2 regions of the Flavobacterium sp. 316 genome follow, and region 2 is predicted to be linked to the other one. Evidence: riboswitches for the same ligand, from Rfam matches in the RefSeq annotation. Region 2 holds a riboswitch; the other holds the start of a gene.
The links. A riboswitch is a leader RNA that binds a small molecule or an ion and turns the genes downstream of it on or off. The one in region 2 is predicted to bind cobalamin.

Region 1: linked by a shared signal. The riboswitch ahead of SY27_RS06040 (TonB-dependent siderophore receptor) and the one ahead of metE (5-methyltetrahydropteroyltriglutamate--homocysteine S-methyltransferase) in region 2 are both predicted to bind cobalamin.

The regions. Positions count from the first base shown of each region.
Region 1 is NZ_JYGZ01000002.1:513,993-523,208, forward strand. Features, by position in the region: gene SY27_RS06000 (ABC transporter substrate-binding protein) at 1-753, opposite strand, end outside; gene SY27_RS06005 (DUF5522 domain-containing protein) at 835-1,197, shown strand; gene SY27_RS06010 (bifunctional adenosylcobinamide kinase/adenosylcobinamide-phosphate guanylyltransferase) at 1,380-1,886, shown strand; gene SY27_RS06015 (diphthine--ammonia ligase) at 1,892-2,539, shown strand; gene cobT (nicotinate-nucleotide--dimethylbenzimidazole phosphoribosyltransferase) at 2,771-4,447, shown strand; gene SY27_RS06025 (adenosylcobinamide-GDP ribazoletransferase) at 4,455-5,237, shown strand; gene cobC (alpha-ribazole phosphatase) at 5,222-5,746, shown strand; gene SY27_RS06035 (energy transducer TonB) at 5,901-6,425, opposite strand; cobalamin riboswitch at 6,488-6,703, shown strand; gene SY27_RS06040 (TonB-dependent siderophore receptor) at 6,781-8,727, shown strand; gene SY27_RS06045 (TonB-dependent siderophore receptor) at 8,832-9,216, shown strand, end outside.
Region 2 is NZ_JYGZ01000005.1:414,846-424,061, reverse strand. Features, by position in the region: gene dnaE (DNA polymerase III subunit alpha) at 1-954, opposite strand, end outside; gene SY27_RS12975 (DUF6252 family protein) at 1,084-1,770, opposite strand; gene SY27_RS12970 (30S ribosomal protein S16) at 1,942-2,472, shown strand; gene rimM (ribosome maturation factor RimM) at 2,495-3,022, shown strand; gene SY27_RS12960 (tRNA1(Val) (adenine(37)-N6)-methyltransferase) at 3,056-3,769, shown strand; gene dgt (dGTP triphosphohydrolase) at 3,775-5,115, opposite strand; cobalamin riboswitch at 5,313-5,505, shown strand; gene metE (5-methyltetrahydropteroyltriglutamate--homocysteine S-methyltransferase) at 5,689-8,013, shown strand; gene SY27_RS12945 (hypothetical protein) at 8,091-8,315, opposite strand; gene SY27_RS12940 (ribonucleoside-diphosphate reductase subunit alpha) at 8,433-9,216, opposite strand, start outside.

The DNA of each region.
Region 1 (9,216 bases), on a different contig from region 2:
CACAAACCATTGGTCTTTATACATGGAACCATATAAAACGGTTTTGTTAGGTTGTTTGTCTTTAACTAGTTTTAAAGCATTATTATAATTGTCTTCAATAGAATTAAATATTTTTTCACCTTCTTTTTCTTTTCCTAATAGTGCTGCATAAAATTTAATCCATTCAGCTTTTCCTAGTGGTGATTGTTCCATCCAATCGCCTTGGAATAACACTTTCAATCCATTAGAAGTTAATTTATCAACCATCTTATTTGTATTGTCAATTCCAAAAGTTACAATTGCTTCTGGTTGCATATCAAAAAGTAATTCAATATTTAAATTTTCATTCTGACCTACATCTCTAATTTGTCCACTTTTAATTAAAGCTCTCGATTTTGGAGATGAAATATAATCAGTATGAGGAAAACCAATAAGCTTAGTTTCACTTTCTAACATTTCTAAAAAAGGGATGATTGTGGTAGATGTAACAACTAGTTTTTCTACAGGAGTAGTAATGGTTGTATACTCTTTTAAACTATCAGGAATAATTCCGTTTTTGTTTTTTAAAACATAAATAAAGGCTTTTTCAGCATTTGGCCAAGGATTTGTTACTTTAACAATAGAATACCCTTCATATTTATGAATAGCGAAACCAGTTGCATGTTTGATTTGATTATCAGAATGTTGCGTGATTTTAGTTTTTGTAGTTGATTTTTCTTGGCAACTAATAATTATAAAACTAGTTAAAAATAAGACTCTAAAAAGCAATTTCATGGCATTAATTATGTTTGCGCAAATGTATGAAAAATTATAGGCTTCAATTTTATTAAAGTTTAAAAATAGTATCTTTACGCAATGAATACGGTTAGAGAAAAAATATGTAGTGTTTGCCAAATTCCCTTTGGTTGTGGCAATCCATCGACAGAAATTTCATGTTGGTGTAATGAATTGCCTCCTATTTTCTCATTGGATCAAATAGCAGATTGTTTGTGTCCTGTTTGTTTAAAACAAGCAACAATTAAAAAAATAGACGAATATGTTGCAACTATTACACCTGAAAACAGCCTAACTAATAAGGCAAAAGATTTGCCTAAAACAACTCATCTAGTAGAAAATATAGATTATTATTTAGAAAATGGAAATTATGTATTTACCAAATGGTTTCATTTAAAAAGAGGTAGTTGCTGTGCTAACGGTTGTAGACATTGTCCGTATTAATTATTTAATGGTGAATTATTAATTAGTAAATAATGACAATATAAAAAAACAAACATAGCAACTTGTTTTTATAAATAAGAGTAACTCTAAAACTAATGAGAAACATAATCAAACTAAAAAAATAATGTCTACACAATCCAAATCCATTAATAATCAATCATCAACCATTAATAATTAACTCAATGTTTTATTTAATAACAGGAGGAGAACGCTCAGGAAAAAGCGGTTACGGACAAGATTTAGCAATGTCTTTATCAAAAAATCCAATGTATGTTGCAACAGCGCGCAACTGGGATGGAGATTTTCAAAAGCGAATTGATCGTCATCAAAAAGATAGAGATGAAAATTGGATAAATATTGAAAAAGAAAAACACTTAAGCGAGATTGATTTTTCAGGAAAAGTAGCTTTGATTGATTGTGTAACGCTTTGGCTAACTAATTTCTTTGTAGATACTAAAAACGATGTGGAATTGTGTTTAGAACAGGCTAAAAAAGAAATTGAATTAGTATTACAACAAGAAGATATTACTTTAATTGTTATAACCAATGAAATAGGAATGGGTGTTCATGCAGCTACACACGTGGGTAGGAAATTCACTGAATTACAAGGTTGGATGAACCAATATTTAGCTAAAAAAGCAGATAAAGTAGTTTTAATGGTTTCAGGAATTCCTGTGCCAATTAAATAAAAGATATGAAAGTTTTAAGTTCTTGGAGCGGAGGAAAAGATAGTTGCTATGCTCTAATGCAAGCTGTTAAAGAGGGTTTACAACCAACTGTTTTATTAAACATGATGAATGAAAATGGAAAAGTATCACGTTCGCATGGTATTCCATTGGCTATTTTAGAACAGCAAGCCACTCAAATAAACGTACCTTTAGTAGCTGTTCCAGCTTCATGGTCACAATATGAAGAAAATTATATTGCTACGTTACATAAAATTAAAGAAGAGTATCAAATAGAAGGAGTTGTTTTTGGAGATATTGATTTAGAATCACATCGTGAATGGGAAGAAAAAGTATGTAAAACAGCAAATTTGAAGGCTTTTTTACCCTTGTGGCAACAAGATAGAATTGCATTAGTGAATCAAATGCTCAATGCGGGAATTGAAACGATGATTGTTTCTTGTAATTTAGAAATGGGAGAGACCTATTTAGGGAAAATACTAACGAAAGAATTAGCTTTAGAATTAGAAGCAAAAGGAATTGATCCTTGCGGAGAAAATGGAGAATTTCACACCCTAGTTATAAATTGTCCATTATTTAGAAACCAAATTCAATTGCCTAAATTTGAAGTCAAAACTTATGAGAATTACTGTTTTGTAGTTTGGGATGAAAATTAAATAAAAGACTGATAAGAAATAATAGTTCACGCAGATTTTGTTGATTTTCGTGTACGGAATTAGCTTCTCGATACGCTTCGCACTCGAAGTGACGTGGATTGTGTGAATTGGATAATTTTATAACAAGGACTACGTCAGTTCGAGTGTTTTTTATGGAATGTAATGGAATAAAAAATGTATCGAGAACATTTAAAATAGACAAACGTTCAGAATAAGACTTTAAAAATAATAATGAAAGATTTATACGAAATAATAGCCTCAAGGAGAGACACGCGTCATTTTACAACAGATAAAGTGCCAAATGAAGTGCTTGAAAAAGCCATTGAAGCTGGTCATCACGCACCATCTGTAGGTTTAACGGATGCTACTCGTTATTATATTATTGAATCGGACACTATTAAAAAGAAAATTAAAACATTGTTTTTGGCTTATCATGAAAAAGCTGCCAATGAAACGGATGATGAAGCACAAAAAGAGTCCTATTTAAAATTAAAACTAGAAGCTATAGAAGAAGCACCTATCGGAATGGTAATTGCGTATGATCGTTCTGTTTTAGATTCATTTACCATTGGAACGGTGGGTAGTAATGAAGCTATAAAGTTTAGTGCGGTTTGTGCTGCGCAAAATATATGGTTGTCTTTAACCGAACAAGGCTATTCTATGGGTTGGGTTTCTATTTTAAATTATTACGATTTCAAAAGCATTTTAAATATTCCAGAACACATTGAACCTTTAGGGTATTTCTGTATAGGAAAACCCGCAACAGATTATGGAAATCAACCCATGTTGCAACAATTACATTGGAAAGAGAAAAAAACTGTTGCTAATGTAATTAAAGTGAAAGAAATACAAGAAGTAACTAAAACAACTTTTACTATTGAAAAAGAAACAACTTTTAAAAGTGAGGATTTAGTTCAGAAATTACAATACAAAATAGACCATAAAACCAAACCTGAAGGTGCTTTAGGACTTTTAGAAAAATTAGCGTTACAAATAGGATTGGCTTTTAAAACGGAAACACCACAAATTCAAAATCCACATATTGTTGTTTTTGCTGCCGATCATGGAATTGCGAATCACGGTGTAAGTGCTTATCCACAAGAAGTAACGCGTCAAATGATAACTAACTTTTTGGAAGGTGGTGCAGCTATTAATGTTTTCTGCAAGCAAAGCAACATTGCTTTAGAAATAGTGGATGCAGGAGTGAATTATGATTTTCCAACGAATATCAACCTCATTAATAAAAAAGTAGCCAAAGGCACGCAATCTTTTTTGCAAACGGCAGCTATGAGTTACACGGAAATGGAGTTGTGTTTTCAAAACGGAGCTACTGTTGTAAATGAGATTCATCAAAAAGGTTCTAATTGTATTGGTTTTGGTGAAATGGGTATTGGGAATACTTCAACTGCTTCCGTTTTAATGACTGTTTTAACTTCTTTTTCAATTGAAGAGTGTGTAGGAAAAGGAACAGGCGTTATTAATGAAAAATTAGAAAACAAAATAAATATTCTTTCAAAAGCAATTCAAAATTATACAGGTTCAAATGAATTAGAAGAACTTATAGCTCATTTTGGAGGATTTGAAATTTTACAAATGGCAGGCGGAATGTTGCAAGCGTATCAAAATAACATGCTCATTTTAGTAGATGGATTCATTTCGAGTGTTGCCTTTTTAATTGCTTATAAAAAGAAGCCAGCAATAAAAGCTAATACTATCTTTTGTCATTGTTCGGAAGAAAAAGCACATAAAACATTGTTGGATTATTTAGAAATTGAACCTGTTTTACATTTAAATATGCGATTAGGAGAGGGAAGTGGTTGTGCGGTTGCTTTTCCTATTATACAATCGGCTATTGTTTTTTTAAATGAAATGGCTAGTTTTGAAAGTTCAGGTGTAAGTAATAAATAAATTAAAAATGAAAAAAGAAATCGATATATTTTTTACAGCACTGATGTTTTATACCAGAATTCCTTGCCCAAAAAAAATCACACACGATCCTGATTATTTGAACAAAGCTACTCGTTATTTTCCTTTGATTGGTTGGGTTGTAGGTTTGCTTTCAGGACTTGTATTTATTGCTTTTTCTCAAATTTTGCCCATCACTATTGCTGTACTGCTGAGTATGATTGCTAGTGTTTTAACAACAGGAGCTTTTCACGAAGACGGTTTTGCAGATGTTTGTGATGGTTTTGGTGGTGGCTGGACCAAAGAGAAAATTCTGAAAATAATGAAGGACAGTGCAATTGGTGCTTATGGAGCTATTGGAATTTTACTTTTATTGGTTTTAAAATATAGTGTTTTAGTTGAAATTTTATCAGCTCAATCGAATATTGTTACAATTCTTTTAATTTTTATAGCGGCTCATGCTGTAAGCCGTTGGGCAGCAGCAACCATTATTTTTACTCATGAGTATGTTCGTGAAGATGAATTAAGTAAAAGCAAACCCATTGCAAAGAGTTATTCATGGAAAGAAGTTTTTGGAACTGCTTTTTTCGGATTTTTACCTTTACTGTATTTTGTTTTTTATAATTATAAGATTGTTTTTGTTCTTTTGCCTGTTTTTATCTTTCGATGGTATTTAGCGCGTTATTTCAAAAAATGGATTGGTGGTTATACAGGCGATTGTTTGGGTGCTACTCAACAAGTTTGTGAAGTTGTTTTTTATATTTCAATAGTAATTTTATGGAAGTTTATTTAATACGACATACAGAAACTGTCTGTGAAAAAGGCATTTGTTATGGTCAAGCCGATGTGGCTATTCAAGAACCATTTGAGCATTTGTTTCAAGAAATAAAAGACCAACTTCCTTCTGAAGAAATGAAAGTAATTTCAAGTCCATTAAAAAGATGCACCGTTTTAGCTGATTTTCTTTCGAATGAAAAAATTGAAAAAGACAAACGTTTAATGGAAATGGATTTTGGTAATTGGGAACTTAAAAATTGGAATGATATTCCTCAGGAAGAGTTAAACCCTTGGATGAAAGATTTTGTTTCGGTTCAAGTGCCAAATGGAGAATCTTTTGAAATGCTATATGAAAGAACACTTTCTTTTATTGAAGATTTAAAAAAGCAACAGCACAAAAAAGTCGCAATTGTAACGCATGCGGGTGTAATTAGAAGTTTCTTATGTTACCAACAAAATTTACCTTTAAAAGAGGCTTTTCAAAATAAAGTTACCTTTGGACAAATTATAAAAATAATACTTTAAAATATGAATACGGATTCAAAAGAATTTATGGCTGCACTATATACAATAATTGCTATTCATGTGATTATTGGTTTTATCATTTTGGTGCGTAAAATGAGGAAAAAGAAAAAGAAATGAAAAGCTTTTTTATAAAAAGGAATAAAAAAAACAAATTTTATTTATCAGTTAAACTAAAAGTAATTATTGAAGCATATCTCACTGCTACAATTTTGCCTTTTTGCTCACCTGGAATGAATTTTGGAAGCTTTGATATAATTCTAATGGCTTCTTCTTCAAAAAGAGTATAAAAATCTTGATTTGTAGCTTTGATTTTAGTTTTTAAATTGGTAATATTTCCTTCTTTTGAAATTTCAAATTGTACAATTGCTTTTGCTTCAACTTTATTTTGTTTTGCAGCTTTAGGATATTTTAAATGTTTTTTAATATGTTCTTGTAGTTTTTCGTGAAAGCAAGCTTTGTTTTCAGTTTCGGTAGTGTATTTACAATTTACAAAAGATGGTGTTTTGTCTATAAAAGCATAAGGTAATATTAAATCTTCATCAAAATCACTTACTTCTACAACAGTTGGTTGAACCACAACAGGCTCAGAATTATGTCTGTCAATAGCAGGTTCGTTTGTAGTTTGCGAAAAACTATTTAAAACTAATAAAAGCGCAAAAAATGTAAATACAGATTTCATATTTTAAATATATATAATTTCAAAAATAGTATTAAATCTTGTAATATGCTAAAATATATGTACTTTTGCACTCGAATTTTGGTTGTTGTTTTAAAAATCTTTTTTTAGAACAACATTAAAAGGGAATTAGGTTTAATGCCTAAGCTGTACCCGCAACTGTAAGCTACAAAGCTTGTTATTATCTACATACCACTGAGTTAATTGATTTCTATCAATGTCTTGGGAAGGTGAATAACAAGACGCAAGCCAGGAGACCTGCCACATTCGTTAGTAACAAACTTTCGGGAAAAAAGGTTTGAGTATGGGTAAATTCTATGCTTTTCTTCCTATTTATTAAAATCTATTATTAACTAAAATGAACATTAAGTTTATTAAATGGAGTGTGTGTGCAACATTCTTAACGAGTATTGTTTTTGCACAAGAAAAGAAGGACTCTTTAAGGGTAACTCAGTTAAATGAAGTGGTTGTGTCTGATACTAAGTTTGCTCAAAGCAAAGAAAAATCGGGTAAAATTATAGACAAAATTACTGCGGATGATTTACAAAGACGAAAAGGGCAATCTGTAGCAACAGTTTTAAATCAGGTTGCAGGTGTTGAAATCAATGGAAATCAAACAGGTAACGGAATGAATGTTGAGTACTACATTCGTGGAGGAAGAAGTCGTCAAGTTTTAATCATGATAGATGGCGTTCCTGTTACAGATGCTTCGGGTTCAAGTATGACCTATGATTTAAGATTATTGCCAGTAGATCAAGTAGATAGTATTGAGGTTATGAAAGGATCATCAAGTACGCTTTATGGTTCAAATGCTGGAACAGCAGTGATAAATATTACGTTAAAAAAAGCAAGAAAGGAAAATATTTCTGGAGGAGCTTATTTTAATTTGGGAACAATGAATTCTGTAAAAGATGATAAAACTTCTGCTCAAGATTTTAATCAAGGTTTTTCATTTAGTGCAGGTTCAAAAAAGCTAACATCATATACTTCATTTAATAGTACAGAAACTACAGGTTTGAGTGAAGCTTTAGGAGAAAATTTTGAAATCGATCATTTTTCTAGAGTAAATGCTTTACAAAAAATAGGATATCAATTGACTGATAAATTAAGTATTTCTTCATTTTTTGGATATGATAAAATAAAGAATAAATATGATTCAGGTTCGTTTGCAGATGAAGACAAAAATTCATTTTTAAGTGAGCAATTCAGAACAGGCTTGAATTCTATATATAAATATAACAAAGGTGAATTACACATAAATAGTAGTTTTTCAAATTTAGAAAGATTATATAATAGTTATACAGCATATAATTCAACATTAAATAATTATGATTATAAATCACGTCATTTTAATGCTGATGTTTTTAATAAATATGTAATAAATAAGCAATTATTTTTTGTTCTAGGAGGTCAGTTTCAATTTATGGATATGAATAATGTAACAACTCCTTCGTCTATTTATACAGTAAATGTTTTAAATAAGAACACTAAATTTAACATGATAGATCCTTATACAACATTTGTATATAATTCTGATTTTGGATTAAATGTTAATGTAGGAGCGCGTTTAAATATGCATAATGTTTATGGTGAAAATCTAACTTATAATATTAATCCATCTTATAAAATTAAAAATTTACCAGTTCGTATTCTCTCATCATTAAGTACAGCATTTATTACACCTTCTTTGTATCAATTGTTTTCTCAATATGGAAATTCAGAATTAAAACCAGAAGAAAATACAACAGTAGAAGTAGGCTTTGAAACGGAATTACTAAATAAAAAAGTAGTTATTAATGCAGTAGGTTTTTATAGAGAATCAAAAAACAGAGTAGATTTTTATACAAATCTGGTCACTTTTACTTCAAATTATATTAATAACGATTTGTTAGTAAACACAAAAGGGATTGAGACTAATGTTACAATTTTTCCAATAAAAAATGTACAATTGACAGGGAATTATACATACTTGCAATTTTCGGAAGAAGAAAATATTAGACTACCTAAGCATAAAGCTAATGCATCAATTGGTGTGAATTTTACAAAAAGAATTCAGTGGAATGCACAATATCAGTATGTAGACCAAAGAGCAGATAGATATTATGATAGTGCTACTTTTTCTTCTAAAAATGTAGTTTTAAGCTCTTATCAATTAATTCATACAAATATATCTTTTGATATTTTACCAAATAGACTTTCTGTTTTTGGAGCTGTAAACAACTTATTTAATGAAGATTTTGTTGAAGTAAGTGGATTTACAACAAGAGGAAGAAATTTCAAATTAGGTTTAAATCTTCAATTTTAAAGATTAATATAAAACGCTTCTTTATTACAAAGAGGCGTTTCTGTTTTTATTTTCAAATTAGTTAAGAATGCTTTCTTTATCGTTTTAAAAAGATTAGTGATTTTATGAAATTCATATTCGTTTTATTCATTTTTATCTATACTTCTATTGCTTTTTCGCAACAAGATTCTATTGTGAAATTGAAAGAGGTAGTCTTAATCGATAGTAAATTGAAGACCTTTTCTTTGGCTCATTCTATATTTAATTTATCAGATAGTATTATACAGCGGAACAACACATCATTAACAGATCTTTTACGAAATAATACCACAATTTATTTTAAAGAAAATGGAAAAGGAATGGTGTCTTCTCCTTCGTTTAGAGGAACAACTGCTCAACAAACGGCTGTAATTTGGAACGGTATTAATATTAATTCACAATTTAACGGTCAAACAGATTTTAACACTATAAATAGTTTCGATTTTAACTCTATTTCAGTTAGAACAGGTG
Region 2 (9,216 bases):
AGCTTTATTATGATTCATTACAGCGCTCACAAAATGAAAAGCTCCCATCATATTTCCAGTATCGGTCATTGCAACAGCAGGCATCTTATTTTTTGCTGTAGCAGATACTAAACTTGAAATAGCAATAGTCGATTGCAAAACGGAAAACTGAGTATGATTATGCAAATGTGCAAACTTAGCCTCTTTTAAATCGTTTTTATCCGATTCTGAAATGGTAGTTTGCGTATTTTCTTGTTCAATTTTTTGAAGCTTTCTTCTAATTTCATCAGAAGCTGCTTTTAAATTAATATGTTTTAATCCAACAAGTTGAATTTCTCTTGGATTATTTTCTTTAAATTTATTAAAATAATCAGGCGTTACATCAAGCTCTTCTTTTGTAAATACCTCACGCTTGATTAATTCGAGAAAACATCTTGTTGTTGCTTCTACATCGGCTGTTGCATTATGCGCTTCCGAAAAAGGAACTCCAAACAAATATTCATGCAATTCTGTTAATGTTGGTAGTTTGAATTTACCTCCTCTACCACCAGATAATTTTAATAATTGCGCTGTAACTTCAGTACAGGTATCTAAAACTGGTTTTTTAGACATCTCTGATTCTGTATTCATTCGATGAAACTCACATCCCATAATATTGACATCAAAACCTACATTTTGTCCTACAACAAATTTAGCCTTAGACAAAGCAATATTAAATTTTTCTAAAACCTCACTTAGAGCAATCCCATTTTCTTGCGCTAATTCTGTAGAAATACCATGAATACGTTCTGCATCATAAGGAATATTAAACCCTTCTGGCTTCACTAAATAATCTTGATGTTCCACTAAATTCCCCATATCATCATGTAATTGCCAAGCAATTTGGATACAACGAGGCCAGTTATCTGTATCAGTTATAGGAGCGGACCAACTACGAGGTAGTCCAGTAGTTTCTGTATCAAAAATTAAGTACATCTATCTAATAATTAGGTAAAAAACAAAGATACGGTTTAAAAGAAATTGACACAATTTTAGTTGTTAACAAGAACTAAAAAAACCATCTGAATCCAGATGGTTTTTAAACTAAACATTTTATATATTTTATTAATTCAAAGGAATTTTAAAGAAAACTCCTTGAGAAAAAGTAACTACATCCCCATCACTATTTACTGCATTCAACTTAAACTTTCCTGTAAAAGTTCCATTTTCAACTTTCTCAATTACAACTTCACCATTACTTTGTTGCACATTTAAAACTCTAAAAGTAGCATTGTTATTACCTCCTTGAACAGTAACAAGATCTCCAGATCTATAATCTGCTCCTCTTGCCTTTATTGAATCACTTGAAATAGACCCATTTGAATTCACTTTGATTTTAAAAACTAACCCAACTCCTGTTCCTCCTGTAGTTTGAGCAGAGTCATCCAACACATAACCTGTTCCAGAATTCATTTTTTTAGTACTAAATACAGGTCCGGAAACCACACTTGTTTCATATTCTTCAACATTATTTGCTGTTCCTATTGAATAACTTGCTGAATTAGCCGAATTAGTTGTACCTAAAATATACGTCCCAATTCCTGTTGAGCTTGTTTTTAAGATTAATTCTTCAGCTCCTCTATACGCTTTAATTATCAATCCACCATTACCATCCATCGAAACACTAGTTTCTCTAGCTTTCCAGTGTGTATCATTTAATTTTGCTTGAAAAGCTGGAGTGTTATCTTGTGTTTCATTAACACATGAGGTTAATAAAACAACACTCATTAAAATTGTTACTATTTTCTTCATTTTATATCTAATTTTTAAGCAGTAAGAGACAAAAATAATTTTTTTAATTTAAACTACACCTAAAAAACAAAAAAATATTTCCAATTAAGATAGAACATTGTAAAACAAAGTTTTGTATATTTGCGCCCTTAAATAACTGAGGTCGGGAACCTCTAAATTAATCAAAAGATTATGCCTGTAAAAATTAGATTACAAAGACATGGTAAAAAAGGAAAACCTTTTTACTGGATTGTAGCGGCTGATGCTCGCTCAAAAAGAGATGGTAAATTCCTAGATAAAATAGGAACTTATAATCCAAACACTAACCCAGCTACTATCGATTTAAATTTAGATAGCGCTGTTCAATGGTTACACAACGGTGCTCAGCCAACTGACACTGCAAGAGCTATTTTATCTTATAAAGGTGCTTTACTAAAACACCACCTAGATGGAGGAGTTCGTAAAGGTGCTTTAACTCAAGAACAAGCTGATGCTAAATTAGCAACTTGGTTAGATGAAAAAGCAGGAAAAGTTGATGCTAAAAAAGATGGTTTAAGCAAAGCGCAAGCTGACGCTAAAGCTAAAGCTTTAAAAGCTGAAACAGAAGCAAACGAAAAACGTATTGCTGCTCAAGCTGAAGCATTAAAAGCTGAAGAAGTAGCTGAGGCTACAACTGAAGAAGCTCCGGCTGTTGAAGAAAACAATGAAGAAACTGAAGCTTAATTTTTAATATTAGATCGTAATCATGCATAAAAAAGATTGTTTCTATTTAGGCAAAATTGCGAGAAAATTTAGCTTTAAAGGTGAAGTCTTACTCTATTTAGACACAGATGAGCCTGAATTGTATCAAAATTTGGAATCAGTTTTTGTTGAATTAAACAAAACACTGGTTCCTTTTTTTATTGAAAAACGATCACTTCACAAAGATAAATTTTTACGCGTTAGATTTGAAGATGTAAAAAATGAAGCTGATGCTGACGCAATTATGAATTGCGAAGTTTATCTTCCTCTTTCTATGTTACCAAAACTAGAAGGCAATAAATTTTATTATCATGAAATCATTGATTTTGATGTAGAAGATGTTCGTCTTGGAAACATTGGAAAAATGAAAGGAGTAAATGACAGCAATGCCCAACCTCTTTTTGAAATTACTAAAGGAGAAATTGACATTTTAGTTCCAATGATTGATGCTTTTATTGTCAAAATTGACAGAGCTAATAAAAAGGTTATCTTAAACACACCTGAAGGACTAGTAGACCTTTATTTAGGCTAAAAACACAATTCCAAACTATTATTATATCTATAAATGAGCACTACTTTTAATTTTAAACAATTTAAAATAGAGCAAGATCGTTGTGCTATGAAAATAGGAACTGATGCTGTTTTATTAGGTGCCTGGACACCTATAATAAATAATCCATATAACATTTTAGATATTGGCACAGGTACTGGAATTTTATCTTTAATGCTTGCTCAAAGGAGCAATGCAGAACAAATTGACGCCCTTGAAATTGACGAAAATGCTTATGAGCAAGCTACTGACAATTTTGAAGAATCACTTTGGAACGATCGTTTATTTTGTTTTCATGCTGGATTAGATGAATTCATGGATGAACCAGAAGACGAGTATGATTTAATTATTTCAAATCCCCCTTTTTATTCGGAAGATTATAAAACCGAAAATGCACAAAGAGATTTAGCTCGTTTTGAAGAGGCAATGCCTTTTGAAGATTTAGTAGAAGCTGCCGATTTATTACTTTCAGAAAACGGAATATTTTCTGTTATTATTCCTTTTAAAGAAGAAGCTCGTTTTTTAGCTTTGGCAAACGACTTTGAATTATACCCTTTAAAAATCACTCATGTTAAGGGAACACCAGCAACTGAAATCAAAAGAAGTTTAATAGCGTTTACTCGTATTAAACAAACTACTTTAGTAGACGAACTTGTTATTGAAACAGCGCGCCATCAATATACCTCTGAATATATAGAATTAACTAAAGATTTTTATTTAAAATTCTAGATAATTTAATTTCTATTTCCTTCAATAATATTATACATTTCTAAAGCCTTTCCATCGGTTAAAAGAGACACGAAATGACAAATATGCAACAATTGATCGTACACTTTTTCTTTTTGATGTAAAAATCGTTCTGGCAATAATTTTAGAATAATAGTATCATAATTTGAAGCTTTTCCTCCAATTTTATTATGATATGCTGTACAAAATTTATCCAATAACGTATTGATAATTTTATATCCTACTACTTCTTTCTGAACTACTTCTCTACATTGATACACATTTTTGACACTAATTTGAATAATATCATTCATTTGAGCTATATATTGACTTTTATCCATCAAAGAATAAGGAAATTCCCCTTTTAGAATAGCTTCTTCATTTTCCATAAAAACTTTTACAGCATCACTGATTAAACTACCAATTGCCAGAGCCCTTAAATAACTGATACGGTCTTCTTTAGTCGTTAATTGGTTGTATTTTTTAGTATCAATTCCATTTTTAACCAATTTTATTAGGTATTCCAATGCAAATTCTTCCTGAATGAGTCCAAGATTAATTCCATCTTCAAAATCGATGATAGTGTAGCAAATATCATCCGCTGCTTCAACCAAATACGCTAAGGGATGACGTTCAAAACCGATATCATTTCCTGTTTTATTTGAGATCATACCTAGTTCTTTTGCTACATCACTAAAAGAAGCTTTGTCTTGTTGGAAAAAACCATATTTTTTATCACAAATTCTAAAAGTTGGTTTTTTGGGTAAACTTTCTTTTGGATATTTCATAAAAGCCCCCAAAGTAGCATACGAAATACGCAAAGAACCTTCAATACCTTCTCTAGAAGTGGCCAAAACCGAAAAACCATTGGCATTTCCTTCAAAATCTATTAAATCTTGCCATTCTTTGTCGGTTAACTTGTCTTTGTATTGCAATCCATTTCCAGTTTTAAAATATTCACCAATAGCTTTTTCTCCAGAATGTCCAAAAGGAGGATTTCCAATATCGTGAGCCAAAGCAGCAGCAGCTACAATGGCTCCAAAATCGTTCATATGATAACCCGATTCTTTTAAATAAGGATGTTTTTCTATGACTTGTTTTCCAACTAAACGTCCAATCGAACGTCCTACTACAGAAACTTCCAAACTATGTGTCAAACGATTGTGCACAAAATCAGTTTTTGAAAGCGGAATTACCTGTGTTTTATCTTGCAAACTTCTAAAAGCAGATGAAAAAATAATTCTATCATAGTCTACCTCAAATCCTAAACGCGTATCATCTTGTTCCTTTCTCAGTCTTTTATTTGTATCTCCTTGACGTTTTAAAGATAATAACTGCTCCCAGTTCATTTTTTTTATCATACTCTTATAAAAGTTTAACCTTAATATTTCAGTTTCAAAGATACTGAAATAGATATATTTTTAAAGCAGCTTTAATAGTGTTATTATTTGTAAATGTTATAGAAGTAACAAATTCGCAAAAACAAAAACATTTTTCTAATTAATTTTATAATACTTTTGTGCAGAATTTAAGTTCTTAATTTATTTCTTCATCAACCGATAGAGGTTTTACTTAACTGTAGATTAATAGGGAATCGTGTGTAAATCACGAACTGTCGCGCAACTGTAAGTAACACAAAAAGTTTTTATCTGAAATAAGATCCACTGTTTGCTTTGCAAATGGGAAGGACGGTAAAAATGTTACAAGTCAGGAGACCTGCCTTTATTGAATTGACAATGCTTTCGCGATTTGAAGCAATAGTCTGGATTGATACATTCTCACACGACAATATAATTATATTCTATTTTGTTGTGCGTTTACCTATACATGTATTTATTCTATCTATTTCCTTTATTTCAAAAAACATTTGAAATGCATCAAGAGCTTTTTTAACTGATTTATTCATTTTAAAAGCAAAAAAAATGCTAACAAACAATCTAGGTTACCCGCGAATTGGTAACAACAGAGAATTAAAAAAAGCCTGTGAAAATTATTGGTCAGGAAAAATCACATCTGATGCACTAATAGCTGTTGGAAAAAGTCTCCGTAAACAAAATTGGCTATTACAATCAGAAGCTGGAATAGATCTTATTCCTTCTAATGATTTTTCATTTTACGACCAAGTTCTTGATTTATCACTTACACTTGGAGTTATTCCGGCTCATTACTCAGAATTTGAACAAAGAAACACCGAGTTAGACTTGTATTTTGCTATGGCAAGAGGTGCACAAAAAGACGATCAAGATGTTAAAGCGATGGAAATGACAAAATGGTTTGACACAAATTACCATTACATTGTTCCTGAATTCACAAAAGATCAAGAATTTAAGTTATACTCTGAAAAAATAATAAGTGAATTTATCGAAGCTAAAGAATTAGGAATTACAACCAAACCTGTTCTTATTGGTCCCGTTTCTTATTTACTTCTTGGAAAGGAAAAAGAAAAAGGATTCCACAGAATTGATCTCCTAGATAAATTACTTCCTGTTTATTTTGAAATTTTAAAAAAACTTGAAGATGAAAATGTAGAGTGGATACAATTTGATGAACCTTTTCTAGCGTTAAATTTAACGAATATTGAAAGAGCCGCTTTAATTCATACTTACAAAGAAATAAACAATCGCTTTCCAAATATAAAAATCATCCTAGCTAATTATTTTGATTGTTTTGGAGACAACTTAGAGACAGCTCTTTCTCTTCCTGTACACACTCTTCATTTAGACTTGGTTCGCTGTCCATTACAATTAGATGATATTTTAAAGTCTACTTTTATTTCTAGTAACACCTTCCTTTCATTAGGCGTTGTTGATGGACGAAATATTTGGAAAAACGATTTCCAAAAGACATTATCTCTTATTAAAAAAGCATCCAATTTATTAGGCAAAGAAAGATTACTAATTGCCCCTTCTTGTTCCTTAATACATTGTCCTTGTGACTTAGATCTTGAAACAAATGAAACCTCTTTAACACCAGAAATCAAACAATGGCTTGCTTTTGCAAAGCAAAAAATAAATGAAGTTGTTTTACTCAAAAAATTTGCATCTGGCGAATTAGAAACAACAAACAACACTCATTATAATGAGAACAATAAAGCTAATCAAAATCGTAAAACAGCCACAATTATACACAATGAAACTGTTAAAAACAGAGTAGGAAAGATTAACGAAAAAGACTCTCAAAGAGAAAACCCTTTCTCAATAAGAAGACAAAAACAAATAGAAGTATTAAATCTACCTTTGTTTCCGACTACTACGATAGGCTCATTTCCACAGACCACAGAAGTTCGTAGTTGGAGAGCAAAATTTAAAAAAGGAGAAATAACCGCTCAAGAATATGATAATTTAATTAAAATAGAAACAGAAGAAACTATTCGCTTCCAAGAAGAGTCTGGAATTGACGTTTTAGTTCATGGTGAATTTGAGCGTAATGACATGGTGGAATATTTTGGAGAACAACTAGATGGTTTTACTTTCACTAAAAATGGCTGGGTTCAAAGCTACGGAAGCAGATGCGTAAAGCCTCCTGTTATTTATGGTGATGTTTCTCGTCCGAATCCAATGACTGTTAAATGGGCTGAATTTGCTCAATCACTAACTCCTAAATGGGTCAAAGGAATGTTAACTGGTCCTGTGACTATTTTACAATGGTCATTTGTTCGTAATGACCAACCTAGATCAACAACATGTACTCAAATAGCTCTTGCTATCCGTGACGAAGTAGTAGATTTAGAAAAAGCAGGTATTAAAATAATTCAAATTGACGAACCTGCTATAAGAGAAGGACTACCATTACGAAAAGAAGATTGGGCAACTTATTTAGATTGGGCAATTAAAGCTTTTAGGATTTCAGCAAGTGGTATTAAAGATGACACACAAATTCATACACACATGTGTTATAGTGAGTTTAATGATATTATTCAAAATATTGCAGATATGGATGCTGATGTAATTACCATAGAATGTTCTCGTTCACAAATGGAATTATTAGATGCTTTCGCTAATTTTAAATACCCCAATGAAATAGGCCCAGGAGTATATGATATTCATTCTCCTCGTGTTCCGTCTAGTAAAGAAATGTCCCATTTATTAGAAAAAGCAGCAACAGTTATTCCTGCTGATCAATTATGGGTAAATCCAGATTGCGGTTTAAAAACACGTCATTGGGATGAAACTAAAAAAGCTTTAATTGAGATGGTTGCAGCTGCTAAAGAGATGCGATTATTGATAAAAAAAGAAGTTCTTTCTTAATAACTATGAACAACACAGCCAAACAAGTTAATTTATGTTTGGCTGTGTTTTTATTTCTAATAATATTCAATTCCAAATTAAGGTTTATCATTTGCCAAAAAGAAATCTTTTGATTTTTTTGGATATTGAGCATAGTTGATATCACTAGGATTTTCTATTATTGATTTGATATTTATTTCATCTCCTATTTTAAATTTTGCAATTGTGTATTTATAGTCTAACAAATATTCTCCACAAAAGAAATTTCCTTTTTCATCTTGTTCAATAATCCCTGTATACACTCCTTTACTTTCTTTAGACATGGCGTTTTATTTTTTGACAAAGGTACGAATTGTAATGCAACTTTTATTATAAAAGAAAACAGCCATGTGTTGATGGCTGTTTTCTTTACTCTATTATCTTTATTCTTAACTCTATAATTAAGAACCACACATTTCACAATCATCTGGTTCAGCATTCTTAGAACGTTCTAACATTGCTTTAAACTCATCTGTTGACATTTCAGATTTTACTTCAACTGGAACTTGTTCTGGTTTTTTGTCATTATTTAAAGTAAACTTAATTGCATCTACCGCAGATTTTGTTCTTAAATAATACATTCCTGTTTTTAAACCACTCTTCCATGCATAAAAATGCATTGACGTTAATTTTGCCATTGTTGCTCCTTCCATAAATAAATTTAAAGATTGAGATTGATCTATAAAATATCCTCTTTGACGAGACATATCTATAATATCTTTCATACTCAATTCCCAAACTGTCTTATATAAATCTTTAATATCTTGTGGAATAACATCTATATTTTGAATTGATCCATTATTACGCATGATTTCTTGTTTTAAATTATCATTCCATAATCCTAAACTAACTAAATCATGTAATAAATGTTTATTTACAACTATAAACTCTCCTGATAACACTCTTCGCGTGTATATATTTGATGTATATGGCTCAAATGCCTCGTTATTTCCTAATATTTGCGATGTAGATGCAGTTGGCATTGGTGCTAATAATAACGAATTACGAACTCCTTTTTCCATTACTTCTTTTCGTAAAGAAGCCCAATCCCATCTTCCTGATAAATCTTCGTCTTTTAAACCCCACATATTGTACTGAAACTCTCCTTTTGAAATTGGAGATCCTTCAAAAGTAGAATACGGTCCTTCTTCTATAGCTAGTTCCATTGAAGCTGTAACCGCAGCA